Regions from separate parts of the Streptomyces sp. NPDC059443 genome, predicted to be linked through region 2. Evidence: riboswitches for the same ligand, from Rfam matches in the RefSeq annotation. Region 2 holds a riboswitch; the other holds the start of a gene.

Region 1 (9,414 bases), on a different contig from region 2:
GGCGACCTGGAGGATCGGGTACGTGAACAGGCCGACGGTGGCGTTGTTGGCGCCGCCCTTGGCGGACTTGTCCTTGAACTGGGTCATCCGGCTGGCCTCGCCGAAGCCGGTGATGCAGTTCATGACCCAGCCGAGCTGGGCGTGCTCGGGCACGTGGCTCTGGATGAAGAGCGTGCAGCGCTCGGGATCCAGGCCGGCGGCGAGCAGCTGCGCGGCCGAGAGCCGGGTGTTCGCGCGAAGATCCTTCGGATCCTGCGGCATGGTGATCGCGTGCAGGTCGACGACCATGTAGAACGCGTCGTGCGTCTCCTGGAGGGCGACGTACTGGCGGATCGCTCCGAGGTAGTTCCCGAGGTGGAACGAACCGGAGGTGGGCTGGATACCGGAGAGCGCGCGGGGACGATCAGAAGCCATGGCTTCATTCTCTCAGGTGCGCCGACGGGCTCCGCCCGGGTACGGGGTACCCCGCTGCGCGGGGCTTCGTGGGCGCTGCCCACACCCGCGCCTCAAACGCCGGCGGGGCTGGACGATCCAGCCCGTCCCGGGGGCCCCTCCCAGCGGTAGCTGGGGGAGTTTGAGGACCGGGTCCGGGCAGAGCCCGGGGAACGGTGGAAGGGCGGGTAGGGGACGAGCCCCGCAGGGCTCGCCCCGTCCCCCGCGTCACTACGCCAGCGGGAGCCCAGGGGCCGGGAAGGCGGCCATCAGGTCGGAGACCTCCGCGCGGATGGCGGCGAGGGCCGGCTCGTCGCCCTCCGCGGCAGCGGACACCGCACGCGAGATCCAGTCGGCGACCACCGGCATGTGCTCGACGCCCAGCCCCCGCGAGGTCAGCGACGGCGTACCGATCCGGATCCCCGACGGGTCGAACGGCTTGCGCGGGTCGAACGGCACCGTGTTGTAGTTCACGACGATCCCCGCCCGGTCCAGCGCCTTCGCCGCGATCTTGCCCGGGACCCCGCGCGAGGTCAGGTCCATCAGGATCAGGTGGTTGTCCGTGCCGCCCGAGACCAGGTCGAAGCCCCGCTCCAGAAGCGCCGCGGCCAGGGCCTTCGCGTTGGCGACGACCGCGTGGGCGTACGAGACGAACGCGGGCTGCGCCGCCTCGTGGAGGGCCACCGCGATACCGGCCGTGGTCTGGTTGTGCGGGCCGCCCTGGAGCCCCGGGAAGACCGCCTTGTCGATGGCCTTCGCGTGCTCCTCGCGGCACATCAGCATCGCGCCGCGCGGGCCGCGCAGGGTCTTGTGGGTGGTCGTCGAGATCACGTCCACGTGACCCGCCGGGGACGGGTGGGCCCCGCCCGCGATCAGGCCGGCGATGTGGGCGACGTCGGCGACGAGGATCGAGCCCGCCTCCTTGGCGATCGACGCGAAGGCCTCGAAGTCGATCGTGCGCGGGAGCGCGGTGCCGCCGCAGAAGATCAGCTTGGGGCGCTCGGCCAGCGCGAGTTCCCGTACGGAGTCGTAGTCGATCAAGCCGGTGTCGGCCTGGACCCCGTACTGCACGCCGCGGAACCAGGAGCCGGTCGCCGAGACGCCCCAGCCGTGCGTCAGGTGCCCGCCCATCGGCAGGGCCATGCCCATCACGGTGTCGCCGGGCTTGGCGAAGGCCAGGTACACGGCCAGGTTGGCCGGGGAGCCGGAGTACGGCTGCACGTTGGCGTGGTCGACGCCGAACAGGCCCTTCGCCCGCTCGACGGCCAGGGCCTCGATGCGGTCGATGTTCTGCTGGCCCTCGTAGTAGCGGCGGCCCGGGTAGCCCTCGCTGTACTTGTTCTGCAGCACCGTGCCGGAGGCTTCCAGGACGGCCGCGGACACGTAGTTCTCGCTGGGGATCAGGCGCAGGGTCTCCGCCTGGAGCGTTTCCTCGGCGGCGACGAAGGACGCCAGCTCGGGGTCGGTGCTGAACAGGGCGGGGTGGTGGCTCGCGCTCATGGCGGCTCCTCCGGGGTCGATGTCAGATCTCGTCCCCGCGAGGCCCAGGCGAGCGGCCCTGTATGCGGTCGTGCGCGCACGACTCCCCCGGAGTTGGTTCTCCGTACGCCAGTCGCCGTGCGTACCGCACACCTTAGCGGCCGCGCCGCAAGAAAGGTTTCTCCGTCCGGTATACGAGCGAGGATGCACAGTGACGCCACCCTCGTCACAAGCCCTGACGGACGATCGGAGACCCCGTGTCTACTGCTGAAGCCATCCGCTCCGCCGACGCGCACAGCGCGCACAACTACCACCCACTGCCCGTCGTCATCGCCCATGCCGAGGGCGCGTGGATGACCGACGTGGAGGGACGCCGGTTCCTCGACATGCTGGCCGGCTACTCCGCCCTCAACTTCGGCCACGGCAACCGCCGCCTGCTCGACGCCGCCCGCGCCCAGCTGGAGCGGGTCACCCTCACCTCCCGCGCCTTCCACCACGACCGCTTCGCGGACTTCTGCACCGAGCTCGCCGCGCTGTGCGGCAAGGAGATGGTGCTGCCCATGAACACGGGCGCGGAGGCCGTGGAGACGGCGGTGAAGACCGCCCGCAAGTGGGGTTACGAGGTCAAGGGCGTGCCGGACGGCCACGCCAAGATCGTGGTGGCGGCCGACAACTTCCACGGCCGCACGACGACCATCGTGTCCTTCTCGACCGACCACGACGCCCGCGACCACTTCGGCCCGTACACGCCGGGCTTCGAGATCGTCCCGTACGGGGACCTCACCGCCCTCGCCCACGCGGTCACCTCCAACACCGTCGCCGTGCTCCTGGAGCCGATCCAGGGCGAGGCCGGCGTCCTCGTGCCGCCCGCCGGATACCTGCGGGGCGTACGGGAACTGACGCGCGAGCGGAACGTTCTCTTCATGGCGGACGAGATCCAGTCGGGGCTGGGCCGGACCGGCAAGACCTTCGCGTGCGAGCACGAGGAGGTGGTCCCCGACGTCTACATCCTCGGCAAGGCCCTGGGCGGCGGCGTCGTGCCCGTCTCCGCGGTGGTCGCCGACCGCGACGTCCTCGGCGTGTTCAAGCCCGGCGAGCACGGCTCCACGTTCGGCGGGAACCCGCTGGCCTGCGCCGTGGCCCTGGAGGTCATCGCGATGCTCCGCTCCGGCGAGTACCAGCAGCGCGCCACCGAGCTCGGCGACCACCTGCACCGGGAGCTGAACCTGCTGGTCGGCGGCGGGGCGGTGACCGCCGTACGGGGCCGCGGGCTGTGGGCGGGCGTCGACATCGACCCGGCGCGCGGGACCGGCCGGGAGATCTCCGAGAAGCTGATGGAGCTCGGTGTCCTGGTCAAGGACACCCACGGGTCGACGATCCGGATCGCGCCGCCGCTGGTGATCAGCAAGGAGGACCTGGACTGGGGCCTCGACCAGCTCAGGTCGGTCCTCGCGACCGAGTGAAGCGTCTTAGAGGATGCTGTGCCGATTACAGAATGACGTGGGGCAGGAAGCGGGCGTACTCGTCCGTGACCGGCCCCGCCGATTCGCGGATGCCGAGCCCCGCCGCCTCGTCCTCGACGACCCACGCGCCGAGCACCACCCGGTTGCCGTCGAAGTCGGGCAGCGGGGCGAGGCCCTGGAAGACGTACGTCTCGTCCGGCTCCGGAACGAACGGCTCGCCGCCCACCGGATGCAGGGTGACCCCGGCGCCCTCGCGCCCCAGCAGCGGCTTCGCCGCGTAACCGGTGGTCCGCGCCAGCTCGCGCGGACCGTCCAGGTAGGCGGGCAGGAGGTTCGGGTGCTCCGGGAAGAGCTCCCACAGGACGGCCAGCAGCGCCTTGTTGGAGAGCAACATCTTCCACAGCGGCTCGATCCAGACGGTCGTGCCGGAGCCGCCGCCGTGGTCGTAGGTGCCCAGCACCTGCGGGGCGAACTCGTCGGTGACCAGCCACTCCCACGGGTAGAGCTTGAAGCAGGCGCGGATGAAGCGGAGCTTCTCGTCGACGAAGCGGCCGGAGAGGCTGTCCCAGCCGATCCGTTCGACGGACAGGGCCTGGGTGTCGAGGCCGGCCTGTTCGGCGGTCTCCCGGAGGTAGGCGACCGTCATCAGGTCCTCGCCGAGCTCGTCGGTCTCGGAGTGCGCGAAGTGCAGCGGCCCGTACGGCAGCAGTTCCGCCTGCCGGCGCCAGGCGTCGACCAGCCGCTCGTGCAGGGAGTTCCACTGGTCGGCGCCGGGGAAGCGCTCCTCCATCCAGAACCACTGCGGGCTGGCGGCCTCCACCAGGGAGGTCGGGGTGTCGGCGTTGTACTCCAGCAGCTTGGCGGGGCTGCCCTCGGCCCCGTCGTAGCGCAGGTCGAAGCGGCCGTAGAGCGAGGGCTGTTCGGCGCGGCGCCGCCAGGACTCGGCGATCAGCGCGGCCAGCTTCGGGTCGGTGATGCCGAGGTCGGCGAAGCGGTCGTGGGCGACGATGTGCTCCGCCGCCGCCAGGCACATGGCGTGCAGCTCCTCGACCACGTTCTCCAGCGCCTCCACCTCGGGCAGCGAGAAGGAGTAGTACGCGCTCTCGTCCCAGTAGGGGCGCAGGGAGTCGTCGGGGTAGCGGGTCAGGGGGTAGATCAGCCCCTGCTCCTCGACGGTCTTCTGCCAGTCGGGGCGGGGCTCGATGGTGTGGCGCTCCACTCGGGATCAGCCGCCGGAGGAGCTGGAGTGGCTGCCGCCGCCGATGCCACCGCGGGTGACGGCGGACTTGTCGAAGCTGCCGCCCGTGACTTTGCCGCTGCGGACGGAGCCGCCGTAGTAGTACGTGCCCCGGCTGCTGCTGCCGCCGCCGCTGCTCTTGCAGTACTTGTCGTCCAGCTTGTCCAGCGTGCTCTTGTCCACGCAGCGCCGGTCCGGTTCGCCGCTGCTGCCGCAGGCCACGAGGGTGGCTGCGAGCAGGCCCATGCCGCCGAGCACGACGGCGCCCGAGCGCATGCGGCGCTGGTTGGTACTGCTGCTGGTGTCCATGTCTGCGGCTCCCCTGGTGGCGTGCTCCCGACAGACTAGAGCGGGCTCCGGGACCGATGGAATCCGGCCGTCCCCGGATCCGCGACCTGACGCGGCGTCGGACACCCCCTAGAGTCGGTTCGTGCTCATTGGGATGGTTTGCGCGCTCGGTGCGGCGGTCTGCTTCGGCACGGCGTCGGTCCTTCAGGCGATGGCGGCGCGGGCGGCGGAGCCGGGAACGGGCTCGGGGGTCGACACCGCCCTGCTCCTACGGGCGCTGCGCCAGTGGCGCTACCTCGCCGGGCTCGGCCTGGACGGGCTCGGCTTCGTCCTCCAGATCATCGCCCTGCGCCACCTCCCCATCTACGTGGTCGGCGCGGCCCTCGCCGCCAGCCTCGCGGTGACGGCGGTGGTCGCGGCGCGGCTGCTGCGGGTGCGGCTGAGCGGGACGGAATGGGCCGCGGTGGGGGTGGTGTGCGGGGGGCTGGTGATGCTCGGACTGTCCTCGGGCGGGGAGGGCTCCGGGACCGGGTCGCTCGCGCTGAAACTGGGGCTGCTGGGGGTGGCGGGGCTGGTGCTCGTGGCCGGAGCCGTGGCGGGCGGCCTGCCGGACCGCAGCCGGGCGCTGACCCTGGGCCTGGCGGCCGGGACGGGCTTCGGGGTGGTGGAGGTGGCGGTCCGGCTCATCGACGACGTCTCGCCGTCGGCCCTGTCGAACCCGGCGCTGTACGCGCTGCTGCTGGGCGGGGGTTCGGCCTTCCTGCTGCTCACCTCGGCCTTGCAGCGGGGCTCCGTGACCGTGGCGACGGCCGGGATGGTGCTGGGCGAGACCCTCGGCCCGGCGGCGGTGGGCGTGGCCTGGCTGGGCGACCGCACCCGCGAGGGCCTGACCTGGCTGGCGGTCACCGGCTTCGCGGTCGCCGTGGCCGGCGCACTGGCCCTGGCCCGCTTCGGCGAGCCTCCGGCGGAGGAATCCAGCCCGTCCGGCGTTTGAGGACCGGGTCCGGGCAGCGCCCGGGGAACGGTGGAAGGGCGGGGAGGGGCAGGCCCCGCAGGGCAACGCTCGCGCAGCCGTCACGGCAGCGCCGCGACCAGCGCGGCCAGGGTGGGGGCCCAGGCGCTCTGGGGCGGGGTGCCGAAGCCGACGACCAGCGCCTCGCGCGGGGGCGCGGGCGGGGCCGCGTCCGGGTGGCGGAAGAAGGACAGCGGCCGGACGCCCAGGTCCTGCCAGGCGGCCGCGCGCAGGGCCGCTCGTTCGCCGCCCGGCGGGAGGTCCAGGACCGCGTGGAGGCCCGCCGCGATCCCGGAGACCGCCGCCCGGTCCCCGACCGCCGCCACCAGCTCGTCGCGCCGCCGCCGGTACCGCAGCCGCATCCCCCGCACGTGCCGGTCGTACGCCCCGGACCGGATGAACTCCGCGAGCGTCAGCTGGTCCAGCGCGCTGGAGCTCCAGTCGGTCCCGCCCTTCGTCGCGACCACCTCGTCCAGCAGCGAGGGCGGGACCGCCATCCAGCCCATGCGCAGCCCCGGCGCCAGGGACTTGCTCGCCGTGCCGAGGTAGACCACCCGGCCCGGGTCCAGTCCCTGGAGCGCGCCCACCGGCTGGCGGTCGTAGCGGAACTCGCCGTCGTAGTCGTCCTCCAGGATCAGCCCGCCCGTGGACCTGGCCCAGTCCACCGCCGCCGCCCTGCGCACGGGGGTCAGCGCGGCGCCCGTCGGGAACTGGTGCGCCGGGGTGAGGAGGACCGCGCCCGAAGCGGGGGACAAGGACTGCGTGTGCGCGCCCGCCGCGTCCACCTCCAGCGGCCTGGTCCGCAGCCCCGCCGCGGTCAGCAGGTCCCGGTGCACGTCGAGCCCGTAGCCCTCCACCGCTACCTCCCGGACCCGCCGCGCCCGCAGCAGCTTCGCCAGCAGCGTCACTCCGTGCGCGAACCCCGCGCACAGCACGATCCGTTCCGGGTCCGCGTACACCCCGCGCGCCCGCGCCAGGTACCCGGCCAGGGCCTCCCGCAGCTCCACCCGGCCGCGCGGATCCCCGTACCCGAAGGCCTCGTTGGGCGCGTCGGTCAGCGCCCGCCGGGCCGCCGAGAGCCAGGCCGCGCGGGGGAAGCCGCCCAGGTCGGGGAAGCCGGGCATCAGGCTGTACGAGGTCCTCGCGCGCACGGGGCGCCGTACGGGCGCGGCCGGTGCGCTGCGCCGCTCCCGGGCCCGTTCCGCGACCCGGGTCCCGGAGCCCTGCCGGGCCGTCAGCCAGCCTTCGGCGACGAGTTCGGCGTACGCCTCGGCGACGGTGTTGCGGGCGATCCCGAGATCGGCGGCGAGCGAGCGCGAGGAGGGCAGCCGGGTCCCCGGGGCGAGCCGCCCGCTGCGCGCGGCCTCGCGCAGGGCCTCGGTCAGCCCGGCCCGCAGACCGCGTCCGGCGGAGAGCTCCAGGTGCAGGTCGGCGCCGAAAGTGGCCCAGGATTCCGTCATGGATTTGGACCATACCGGCGGGCCGCCTGCTTCGTAGGGTGGACACATGACCACTCACGCGCACACCACCGAACTCGCCGCCGAACACGCCCCCCGCGGTAACTGGGGCAAGAACTCCCCCGAGATCTACAAGGCGATCCTGGCTCTGGAGGTCGCCGCGAAGAAGGGCCTGGACCCGGTCCTCGTCGAGCTCGTCAAGATCCGCGCCTCTCAGCTCAACCACTGTGCCTTCTGCCTCGACATGCACACGAAGGACGCCATCGCGGCGGGCGAGAGCGTGGAGCGGATCGTGCTGCTCGGCGCCTGGGAGGAGTCGCGGCACTTCTACACGGAGAAGGAGCTCGCCGCGATCGAGCTGACCGAGGCCGTGACCGTGCTGACGGAGGGCTTCGTACCCGACGAGGTGTTCGAGAAGGCGGCGAAGCACTTCGAGGAGAAGGAGCTGACCCAGCTGATCGCCGTGATCGCGACGATCAACGTCTGGAACCGCTTCGGCGTCACCTACCGCATGACCCCGGGGCACTACACCCCGGGCATGTACAGCTAGTCCGCCCAAGCCGCTGGTCCACCTCAGCCGCCCGGGCGGAAAGCCGCCAGTGCGGCGGCGTGGTGCTCCTGGGTGAGCGTCCAGTCGGCGGCCGGGCCGGCGGTCAGGACGGCCCACTTCTTGCCGTCCTGCGCGAAGAAGACCCGTTCGACCCCGCGCCGCCTGCCGTGCGATTCCGCGCTGTCGTACTCGTAGACGAGCTCCCCGGCCTCGGGGGCGCCGGGGGCCGCACCGACCCGGATCTCCTGGTAGCCGGTGGTCTGGGCGCGCAGGTACGAGGAGGCGCCCTGGACGGCTCCCAGCGGGCTCAGGTCGGCCTCGCTGACCTGGAAGATCTGGACGAGGGACGCGCGGTCGGGAGAGCGGTAGAAGACCCCCGCCGTGCTGTCCTCCCTGACCCAGCCGACGGGCACGGCGACGGTGAAGCCCTTCACGTCGCGCACCGTCTCGTGCGGGGTGCTGCCGCTCGGGCTGGGGCCGGCGGTGGAGCTGGGGCTCGGCGCGGCGGAGCGGGTGCCGGTGCCCGTACCGGTGGGCGAAGGCGTGCCGGATCCGCCGCCGGCCACCGGAGCGCTCGAAGCCGTCGGCCCCGCGTGCGCGGACCCGTCCCCCGTGCCCCGCTCCACGAACCACACGGCCGCCGCGCCGATCGCGAGCGCGACCACCGCGACCCCCGCCGTCGTGGGGGTCAGCCAGCGGCCGCCCGGCCCGTCGGGGCGCGGGGGCCCCGGCGGTACGGGCCTCGGGTACGGGTACGGGTGCGCGTGCGGGTCGTACTGCGGCGCGGCCGGGGGCCCTGCCGGGGCTCCGGCCGGCTGGGGATGCGCCGGCCCGTATCCGGGCGGGAGGGGCGGGGCACCCGGGGCCGACTGCGCCCCCGGTGCCCACGCCCGGCCCGGGGCGGGCGCCGGAGGCGGAGCGGGTGCCGGGGCCGGTGCCGGGCCCGGTGCGGGCGCCGGGGCCGGTGCCGGGCCGTCCGAGACCCAGCGCTGGGTCTGCGGGTCCCAACGGGGGGCGCCCTGCGGCTGCGAGGCCACTGCTCAGCCTCCCAGCGAGGTCAGCAGCCCGGCCAGCGCCGTGGCCGCGCTGACCGATTCCACGAGCGGGGCCCAGCGTTCCAGCGCCCCGCGCAGCCGGGTGGCCAGGCCGGGGCGGATCTGCGCCGCCCCCTCCAGCCCCTCGGCCACCCCGTCCAGTTCGGCGTCGAGCGCCGTCCGGTCCGCGCCGCGCGGCAGCCGTACGAGGGCCGCGCGCAGCTCCAGTACCGCCTCCAGGAGCGCCTCCGGTGAGACGGCCCCGGCCGCCGCGTCCCCGTGGTGGACGGTGTTGGTGTTGCCGCTGCCCCCGATGCTGAAGGCGCTGCCGGTGATCCCGCCGATCCGGACGGACGGCTCGGCCCCGCCCGTGCCCGTACCCGCGCCGGTCCCCGTACCCGTACCGCTGTCGTCAGTTGCCACCGCTGCTCCCCCTGCCCCTGCCGCCACTGTGGTGGACGG
Region 2 (6,797 bases):
CGGGCGCGATCCGCCGCAGCCTGCCCACCGACCTGGTCACCAAGACCGCTCAGGGCTGGATCCCGCGCTGCGGGGAGAAGCAGTTCAACATCTCCTGCAGCCGCGACCTCCTCGACTCGGTGGTCCGCGCCCGCGTCACCGCCCTGGACGGGGTCACCACCCTCCAGAAGAGCCGTGTCCGCTCCCTGGAGGGAACGGCCGCCCGGATCACCGGCGTCCGCGTCGACACCCCGGAGGAAGAGGGCAGGCTGATCACCGCCGACCTCGTGGTCGACGCGAGCGGCCGCGGCTCCCGGGCCCGCAACTGGCTCCAGGAGCTCGGCGTGGGCGGCATCAGGCAGGCCGAGGTCGACTCCGGCCTGGTCTACGCGACCCGGATCTTCGAAGCACCGGAGGGCGCCCACGCGATGGGCTTCCCCATCGTCAACGTCCAGTCCGATCCCCGGGTTCCGGTCCCCGGCCAGACCGCGACGATCGTGCCCATCGAGAACGGCCAGTGGCAGGCCACCCTCTCGGGGACCCGAGGCGGCCAGCCCACCGGCGACCCCGAGCAGTTCATCCCGTTCGCCAAGGGCATCCGCGACCCGATCGTCGGCGAACTCCTCGAAGGCAAGAAGCCCCTGACCGACGTCGCCGTCACCCAGGGCACCGCCAACCGCCGGGTCTTCTTCGAGAAGGCCGAACTCCCCGACGGGTTCTTCGCCGTCGGCGACTCGGTCGCCACCTTCAACCCGCTCTACGGCCAGGGCATGACGGTCGCCGCCCAGGGCCTGCTGGCCGTCCGTACGCTGCTGCGCGCCAAGGGGCTGGCGCACCCCTCCATCGGCATGGAGGCGCAGCGCGCCATCGCCCCGCAGGTGGCCACCGCCTGGGAGCTCGCCACCTCGCAGGACATCCTGTACCCGGGCGCCACCGGGATGAAGCCGCGCGCGGGCGCCGGCCTGCTCAACTCCTACGTCTCCCGGCTGATGACCGGGGCCACCACCCGGGAGGAGCTGACCGCGGCCTTCCTGGAGGTCATCACCATGAGCAGCCCTCCCACCTACTGGCTGCGTCCGGCGGTGGTCTGGCAGGTGCTGCGCGCCTCGGACCAGGGGGCCCTCAAGGCCCCGCCGCTGACCGCCGCCGAGTGGGCCGTCGCCGGACTCGACCAGGAGACCGATCCCGTGGAAGCCCGCCAGTAACCCGATGTCGGACGGGCTCATCCTCTACGTGCCGGGTTTCGTGATCGTCCTGGCGCTGATCATCAAGGCTCCGACCCTGCGCCGCGGCTGGGACCAGCCGCTGATGCGCGCCGTGTGCACGCTGCTGGTGGTCGGTTCCCTCGCCATGTTCCTGTCCGGTCCGCCGACCATCGCCGCCGTCAACCGGCTGACCGGCGTCGTCAACTTCTCCGCCCCGCTCGTCTACAGCGTGCTGACCACGTTCTCCGGATCGTGCATCGTGCTGATCCTGCACTGGGGCGGCGGGCCGACCCCGGGCGTGCGGCGGGCCACCCGGATCACGGTGGTCGCGTACAGCGCCGTCGTCGTGGCGATCGTCCTCCTCTTCGCGAAGGGGGACGCGCCGGTGGAACGGCTGCGCGACCTGGACACGTACTACGCCAACACGCCGTGGATCCGGGAGATGATCGCCCTCTACCTGGCCGCCCACGCGGTGGGCAGCACGGCGCTGACCCTGCTGTGCTGGAAGTGGCTGCGGCGCGTGGATCCGGCCATGCGGGCCCTGCGCACCGGGCTGGCGCTGCTCATGCTCGGCGGGGTGATGGACGTGGGCTACCTCGTCGCGAAGTGGGCGGCCGTGGGTGCCCGCTGGTCCGGCCGGGACTGGGACGGCCTGTCGACCTACCTCGCGCCGCCGCTGGCCTCCGCGGCGGCCCTGCTGGTGGGGACCGGATTCATCGTGCCGCTGGTCGGCGAATCGGCGGCCTGGCAGGACTTCAGCCAGTACCGGCGGCTGCGTCCGCTGTGGAAGGCCCTGCACGGATTCGCCGCGTCGAGCGTGATGACCGTGCCGCTGACCTGGTGGTCGCCGGTCGGGATCCGGCTGATCCACCGCGAGTCGGTGATCGACGACGGGCTCCTGGCCCTCGCCTCCTGGTTCGACCCCGCCGTCCGCGGCGAGGCCTACGAGGCCGCGCTCGCCCAGGGCCGGTCCGAGCGGGACGCCGCCCTGGTGGCGGACGCCGCGATGCTCGCGGCCGCCTGTCTGCGCCGGCTGGCGGCCGGTGCGGAGCGGCCCGTCGGGGAATCCGGGCAGCCGGGCTCCTGCCGGCTGGGCGCCCGGCCGCTGGCCGAGCTGGCCCGCGAGTTCCACGCCTCCCCCATCGTCGCGGAGGCCCGCCGCCGGGCCGCGGCCCGGGTCTGACCCCGAAGGGCCCCCAGCGGGCCGCCAGGGGCCCTCTCGGGGCCGCGGGAGGGCCCGGGCCGGGGAAAGACGGAACGCCCCGGGCCGAAGGGTCCGGGGCGTTCGTCGTACGGTCACGCCCGCCGCGGCGGGCGGAGGTCGCTCAGAGGTCCGCGAGCGCCAGCCCGGCCTGCGCGGCGGCCGCCTGGACGGTCTGCTCCAGCAGTACCGCGATGGTCATCGGGCCGACACCGCCAGGCACGGGGGTGATCAGCGAGGCGCGCGCGGCGGCCGATTCGAAGTGGACGTCGCCGACGTTGCCCTCGTTGTACCCGGCGTCGAGGACCACCGCGCCCGGCTTGATGTCCTCGCCCCGGATGAACTCGGCCTTGCCGACGGCGGCGACCAGCACGTCCGCCTGGCGCACGATGGACGGCAGGTCCACGGTGCGGGAGTGGCAGTAGGTGACGGTGGCGTTCTGCTCCAGGAGCAGCATCCCGGCCGGCTTGCCCAGGATGGCGCTGCGGCCGACGACCACGGCGTGCTTGCCGGTCAGGTCCACGTCGTAGGCCTCCAGCAGGCGCATGATGCCGCCGGGGGTGCAGGAGACGAAGCCCGGCAGACCGAAGCCCATGGCGGCGAAGGAGTGCATGGTGACCCCGTCGACGTCCTTGCCGGGGGCGATGGCCTCGAAGGCGGCGCGCTCGTCGATGTGGTGCGGGACCGGGTGCTGGAGCAGGATGCCGCTGATCTCCGGGTCCTCGGAGAGCGCGGTGAGCGTGGCGACGAGCTCCTCGGTGGTGGTCTCGGCCGGCAGCTCCACGTGGCGGGAGGTGATCCCGGCCTTCGCGCAGCGGTTCTGCTTCATGCGGACGTAGGTGACGGACGCGGGGTCCTCGCCGACCAGGACGGTCGCGAGACAGGGCGCGGTGCCGGTGCGCTCGGTGATCTTCGCGGCGTACGCGGCGGTCTGCTCCGAGATGCGGCGGGCGAGGGCGGTGCCGTCCATCAGCCGGGCGGCCGGGGTGCCGGCGGTCTGCGTGGCAATCGTGGCCTGGGCAGTCGTCATGGGGTCTCCTGAGCGTGGCTGCGGGATCGCGGTTCGCCCAGGCGCGCGGCAGTCGACGTACGGAGGCACGCCGGGCCGCTCCCCGGTGGTGATCCACCCGAACGCCAGTCACGGCCCGCCGCCCAGTGTAGGCGAACCCGCGGGACTCCCCGCGGGTGCCCCGACCCCGGCAATCCGGTGGATGACCGGCGCCCGGGCTGGGAGGATCTAGACATGACGCCCACATTCGACCATCTCGTCGCGGAAGCCGAGTCCGTCTCCGTGGACGGCTGGGATTTCTCCTGGCTCGACGGCCGGGCCAGCGAACAGCGGCCCTCGTGGGGCTACCAGCGCCTCCTCGGGGAGCGCCTGTCCCACGTCCAGGCCGCCCTGGACATCCAGACCGGCGGCGGCGAGGTCCTCGCCGGAGCCGGACCGCTGCCCCCGCTGATGGCCGCCACGGAGTCCTGGCCGCCGAACATCGACAAAGCGACCCGGCTGCTGCACCCGCTCGGCGCAGTGGTGGTCGCGGACAGCGACGAGCCCCCGCTGCCGTTCGGCGACGAGGCCTTCGACTTCGTCTCCAGCCGGCACCCCGTGACGATCTGGTGGGAGGAGATCGCGCGGGTGCTGCGGCCCGGCGGCACGTACCTCTCCCAGCAGGTCGGTCCGGCGAGCGTCTTCGAGCTCGTCGAGTACTTCCTGGGACCGCAGCCCGAGGAGATCCGGCGCTCGCGCCACCCCGACGACGCGGTCGCCGACGCCACGAAGGCCGGGCTGGAGGTGGTCGATCTGCGCTCGGAGCGACTGCGGACGGAGTTCCACGACATCGGAGCCGTGATCTACTTTCTACGGAAGGTGATCTGGATGGTGCCCGGCTTCACGGTCGGGCAGCACCGGGACCGGTTGCGCGAGCTGTACGAACAGATCGAACGCGAAGGCCCGTTCATCGCGCACACCGCCCGATTCCTCATCGAGGCCCGCAAAACGGGCTGACAAAAAGGGCGGACGCCGCCACCGCCGATCGGTTGCCCGGTCACAGCGTGGCGCAGGTCACTCAATTCAGCGCGTAACGAATCTACTCGGGCGTGCGATGAACCGACAGGTGTCCTCGTGCGGCTCGGAATACAGACCCCCCTCGGGTCTGTTTCCCGAGTTCGCGCGATGATGTCCCGCCACCCCTTATCTGTTCGCAACGAGAGGCTCCTTGTGTCGCTCAGCCCGTCCCGTACGTTCCCCACGGAGATCGCCGAATCCGAGGCCCTGGTCGCGCTTGTCGAGCGTGGCCGCGAGCAGGGTCACATCAACGGTGATGACGTGCGCCAGGCCTTCGAGGCCGGCCGCATCCCGGTGGACCAGTGGAAGCGGGTCCTGCGCAGCCTGAACCAGGTCCTCGACGAGGAAGGTGTCGCACTTCACGTCAGTGCGGCGCCCGCCACGAAGGCTGCCGCCAAGAAGCCGCGCAAGGCGGCCGCCGCCCCGGCGCGTGCCGTCGCCAAGAAGGCCGCCGCCCCGCCGCGCCTCATCGGCGCGCGCAAGACGGCCGCGGCCCCGGCCCCCGCCGCGGCGATATCCGACCCGTCGGCCTCCGGCACCGAGGAGGAGGTGGCGGCGGATGCCGCCGCCGCACCGAAGAAGCGGACGGTCAAGAAGACCGCCGTGAAGAAGACCGCCGTGAAGAAGACGGCTGCCACGAAGAAGGGCGCCAAGGACGGCGACGAGGGCGAGACCCCCGTGGCCGAGGGCGAGGACTGGGCAGCGGAGGACCTCGGCGACGACGAGGAGGAGAAGACCCCCAAGGCCGGCGGCACGCAGGGCTTCGTCCTCTCCGACGACGACGAGGACGACGCCCCGGCGCAGACGGTCATGGTGGCCGGCGCCACCGCCGACCCCGTCAAGGACTACCTCAAGCTCATCGGCAAGGTGCCGCTGCTCAACGCCGAGCAGGAGGTCGAGCTCGCCAAGCGGATCGAGGCCGGTCTCTTCTCCGAGTACAAGCTCGAAGAGGAGGAGGACCACAAGCCCGCGTTCAAGCGCGAGCTGGAGATCCTGGTCGAGGACGGCCGCCGCGCCAAGAACCACCTGCTGGAGGCCAACCTCCGCCTCGTGGTCTCGCTGGCCAAGCGCTACACCGGCCGCGGCATGCTCTTCCTGGACCTGATCCAGGAGGGCAACGTCGGTCTGATCCGCGCCGTGGAGAAGTTCGACTACACCAAGGGCTTCAAGTTCTCCACGTACGCGACCTGGTGGATCCGCCAGGCGATCACGCGCGCCATGGCCGACCAGTCGCGCACGATCCGCATCCCCGTCCACATGGTCGAGATCATCAACAAGCTGGCCCGCGTCCAGCGCCAGATGCTCCAGGACCTCGGCCGGGAGCCCACTCCGGAGGAGCTGGGCAAGGAACTCGACATGACCCCCGAGAAGGTCATCGAGGTCCAGAAGTACGGCCGCGAGCCGATCTCCCTGCACACCCCGCTGGGTGAGGAGGGCGACAGCGAGTTCGGCGACCTCATCGAGGACTCCGAGGCGGTCGTCCCGGCCGACGCGGTCTCCTTCACCTTCCTCCAGGAGCAGCTCCAGTCGATCCTGGGCACGCTCTCGGAGCGCGAGGCGGGCGTGGTCTCCATGCGTTACGGCCTCAACGACGGCCAGCCGAAGACCCTCGACGAGATCGGCCGCGTGTACGGGGTCACCCGTGAGCGCATCCGCCAGATCGAGTCGAAGACCATGTCGAAGCTCCGTCACCCGTCGCGTTCGCAGGTGCTGCGCGACTACCTCGACTAGAACCGGGGTCCGCGCCCTCAGGTCAGCCGGAAGACCGGCCCCTGGGGCGTGAACGGCAGGGAGGCACCCTGCGGAACCAGGAAGGCGTGCTCGCGCCGGATCCGCAGGGTGTCGGTCCAGCCGTCCGTGATCACCAGCACCGGAGCCCGCGGCGGGAAGTCCTCCGCCCGCAGGAGCAGGTCGATGCCCGGCTGGAGCACGGTCCCGCCCCGGCCGCGCACCTTGACCCGGCCCGCGATTTCGGTCGGGGGCAGATAGCCCGCGTCGTACGGCGCCGCGTCGCAGAACACGACGCGTGCCGCCGGAACGTCGCGGGCTTCGGCGTACGAGGCGATGGCGCCGAGCGCCTTGCCGAGCAGCTCCCGGCTCATCGACGCCGACGTGTCGAGCACCACCCCGAAGGTGCAGCGGGCGGTCTCCTCCGCCGGGAAGTACCGTCCGGCCCGCGGGATGTCCGGGGTGGACGCCTGGCGGCGGGCCGGGCGCGCGAAGCTCCGTACGGGCTCCGGGCGGGGCACGTACGGCGTCGGGCGGCGGAGTCAGGCGGCGGAGTGCTCCAGCAGGTGCTTGAGCTTCTCCTCGCCCCGGGGCATCTCCTTGCGGACCATGGGCTTGA

What was found. Region 2 has a riboswitch for ZMP and ZTP ahead of ACFXDJ_RS28165 (bifunctional 5,10-methylenetetrahydrofolate dehydrogenase/5,10-methenyltetrahydrofolate cyclohydrolase). Riboswitches for the same ligand answer to the same signal wherever they lie in the genome.
Region 1: another riboswitch for ZMP and ZTP. It lies ahead of glyA (serine hydroxymethyltransferase); the one in region 2 lies ahead of ACFXDJ_RS28165 (bifunctional 5,10-methylenetetrahydrofolate dehydrogenase/5,10-methenyltetrahydrofolate cyclohydrolase).

What each region holds. Positions count from the first base shown of each region.
Region 1 covers NZ_JBHYVM010000023.1:50,791-60,204, forward strand. Annotated here, with positions in the region: gene trpS (tryptophan--tRNA ligase) at 1-414, opposite strand, end outside; gene glyA (serine hydroxymethyltransferase) at 664-1,932, opposite strand; ZMP/ZTP riboswitch at 1,968-2,058, opposite strand; gene rocD (ornithine--oxo-acid transaminase) at 2,169-3,374, shown strand; gene ACFXDJ_RS22310 (glutathionylspermidine synthase family protein) at 3,400-4,593, opposite strand; gene ACFXDJ_RS22315 (hypothetical protein) at 4,600-4,920, opposite strand; gene ACFXDJ_RS22320 (hypothetical protein) at 5,054-5,893, shown strand; gene ACFXDJ_RS22325 (PLP-dependent aminotransferase family protein) at 5,974-7,371, opposite strand; gene ACFXDJ_RS22330 (carboxymuconolactone decarboxylase family protein) at 7,418-7,918, shown strand; gene ACFXDJ_RS22335 (hypothetical protein) at 7,942-8,955, opposite strand; gene ACFXDJ_RS22340 (hypothetical protein) at 8,959-9,375, opposite strand; gene ACFXDJ_RS22345 (hypothetical protein) at 9,365-9,414, opposite strand, start outside.
Region 2 covers NZ_JBHYVM010000034.1:79,629-86,425, reverse strand. Annotated here, with positions in the region: gene ACFXDJ_RS28175 (NAD(P)/FAD-dependent oxidoreductase) at 1-1,184, shown strand, start outside; gene ACFXDJ_RS28170 (MAB_1171c family putative transporter) at 1,189-2,367, shown strand; gene ACFXDJ_RS28165 (bifunctional 5,10-methylenetetrahydrofolate dehydrogenase/5,10-methenyltetrahydrofolate cyclohydrolase) at 2,510-3,415, opposite strand; ZMP/ZTP riboswitch at 3,444-3,537, opposite strand; gene ACFXDJ_RS28160 (class I SAM-dependent methyltransferase) at 3,629-4,390, shown strand; gene ACFXDJ_RS28155 (RNA polymerase sigma factor) at 4,604-6,181, shown strand; partial or broken gene ACFXDJ_RS28150 (hypothetical protein) at 6,199-6,702, opposite strand; gene ACFXDJ_RS28145 (SRPBCC family protein) at 6,721-6,797, opposite strand, start outside.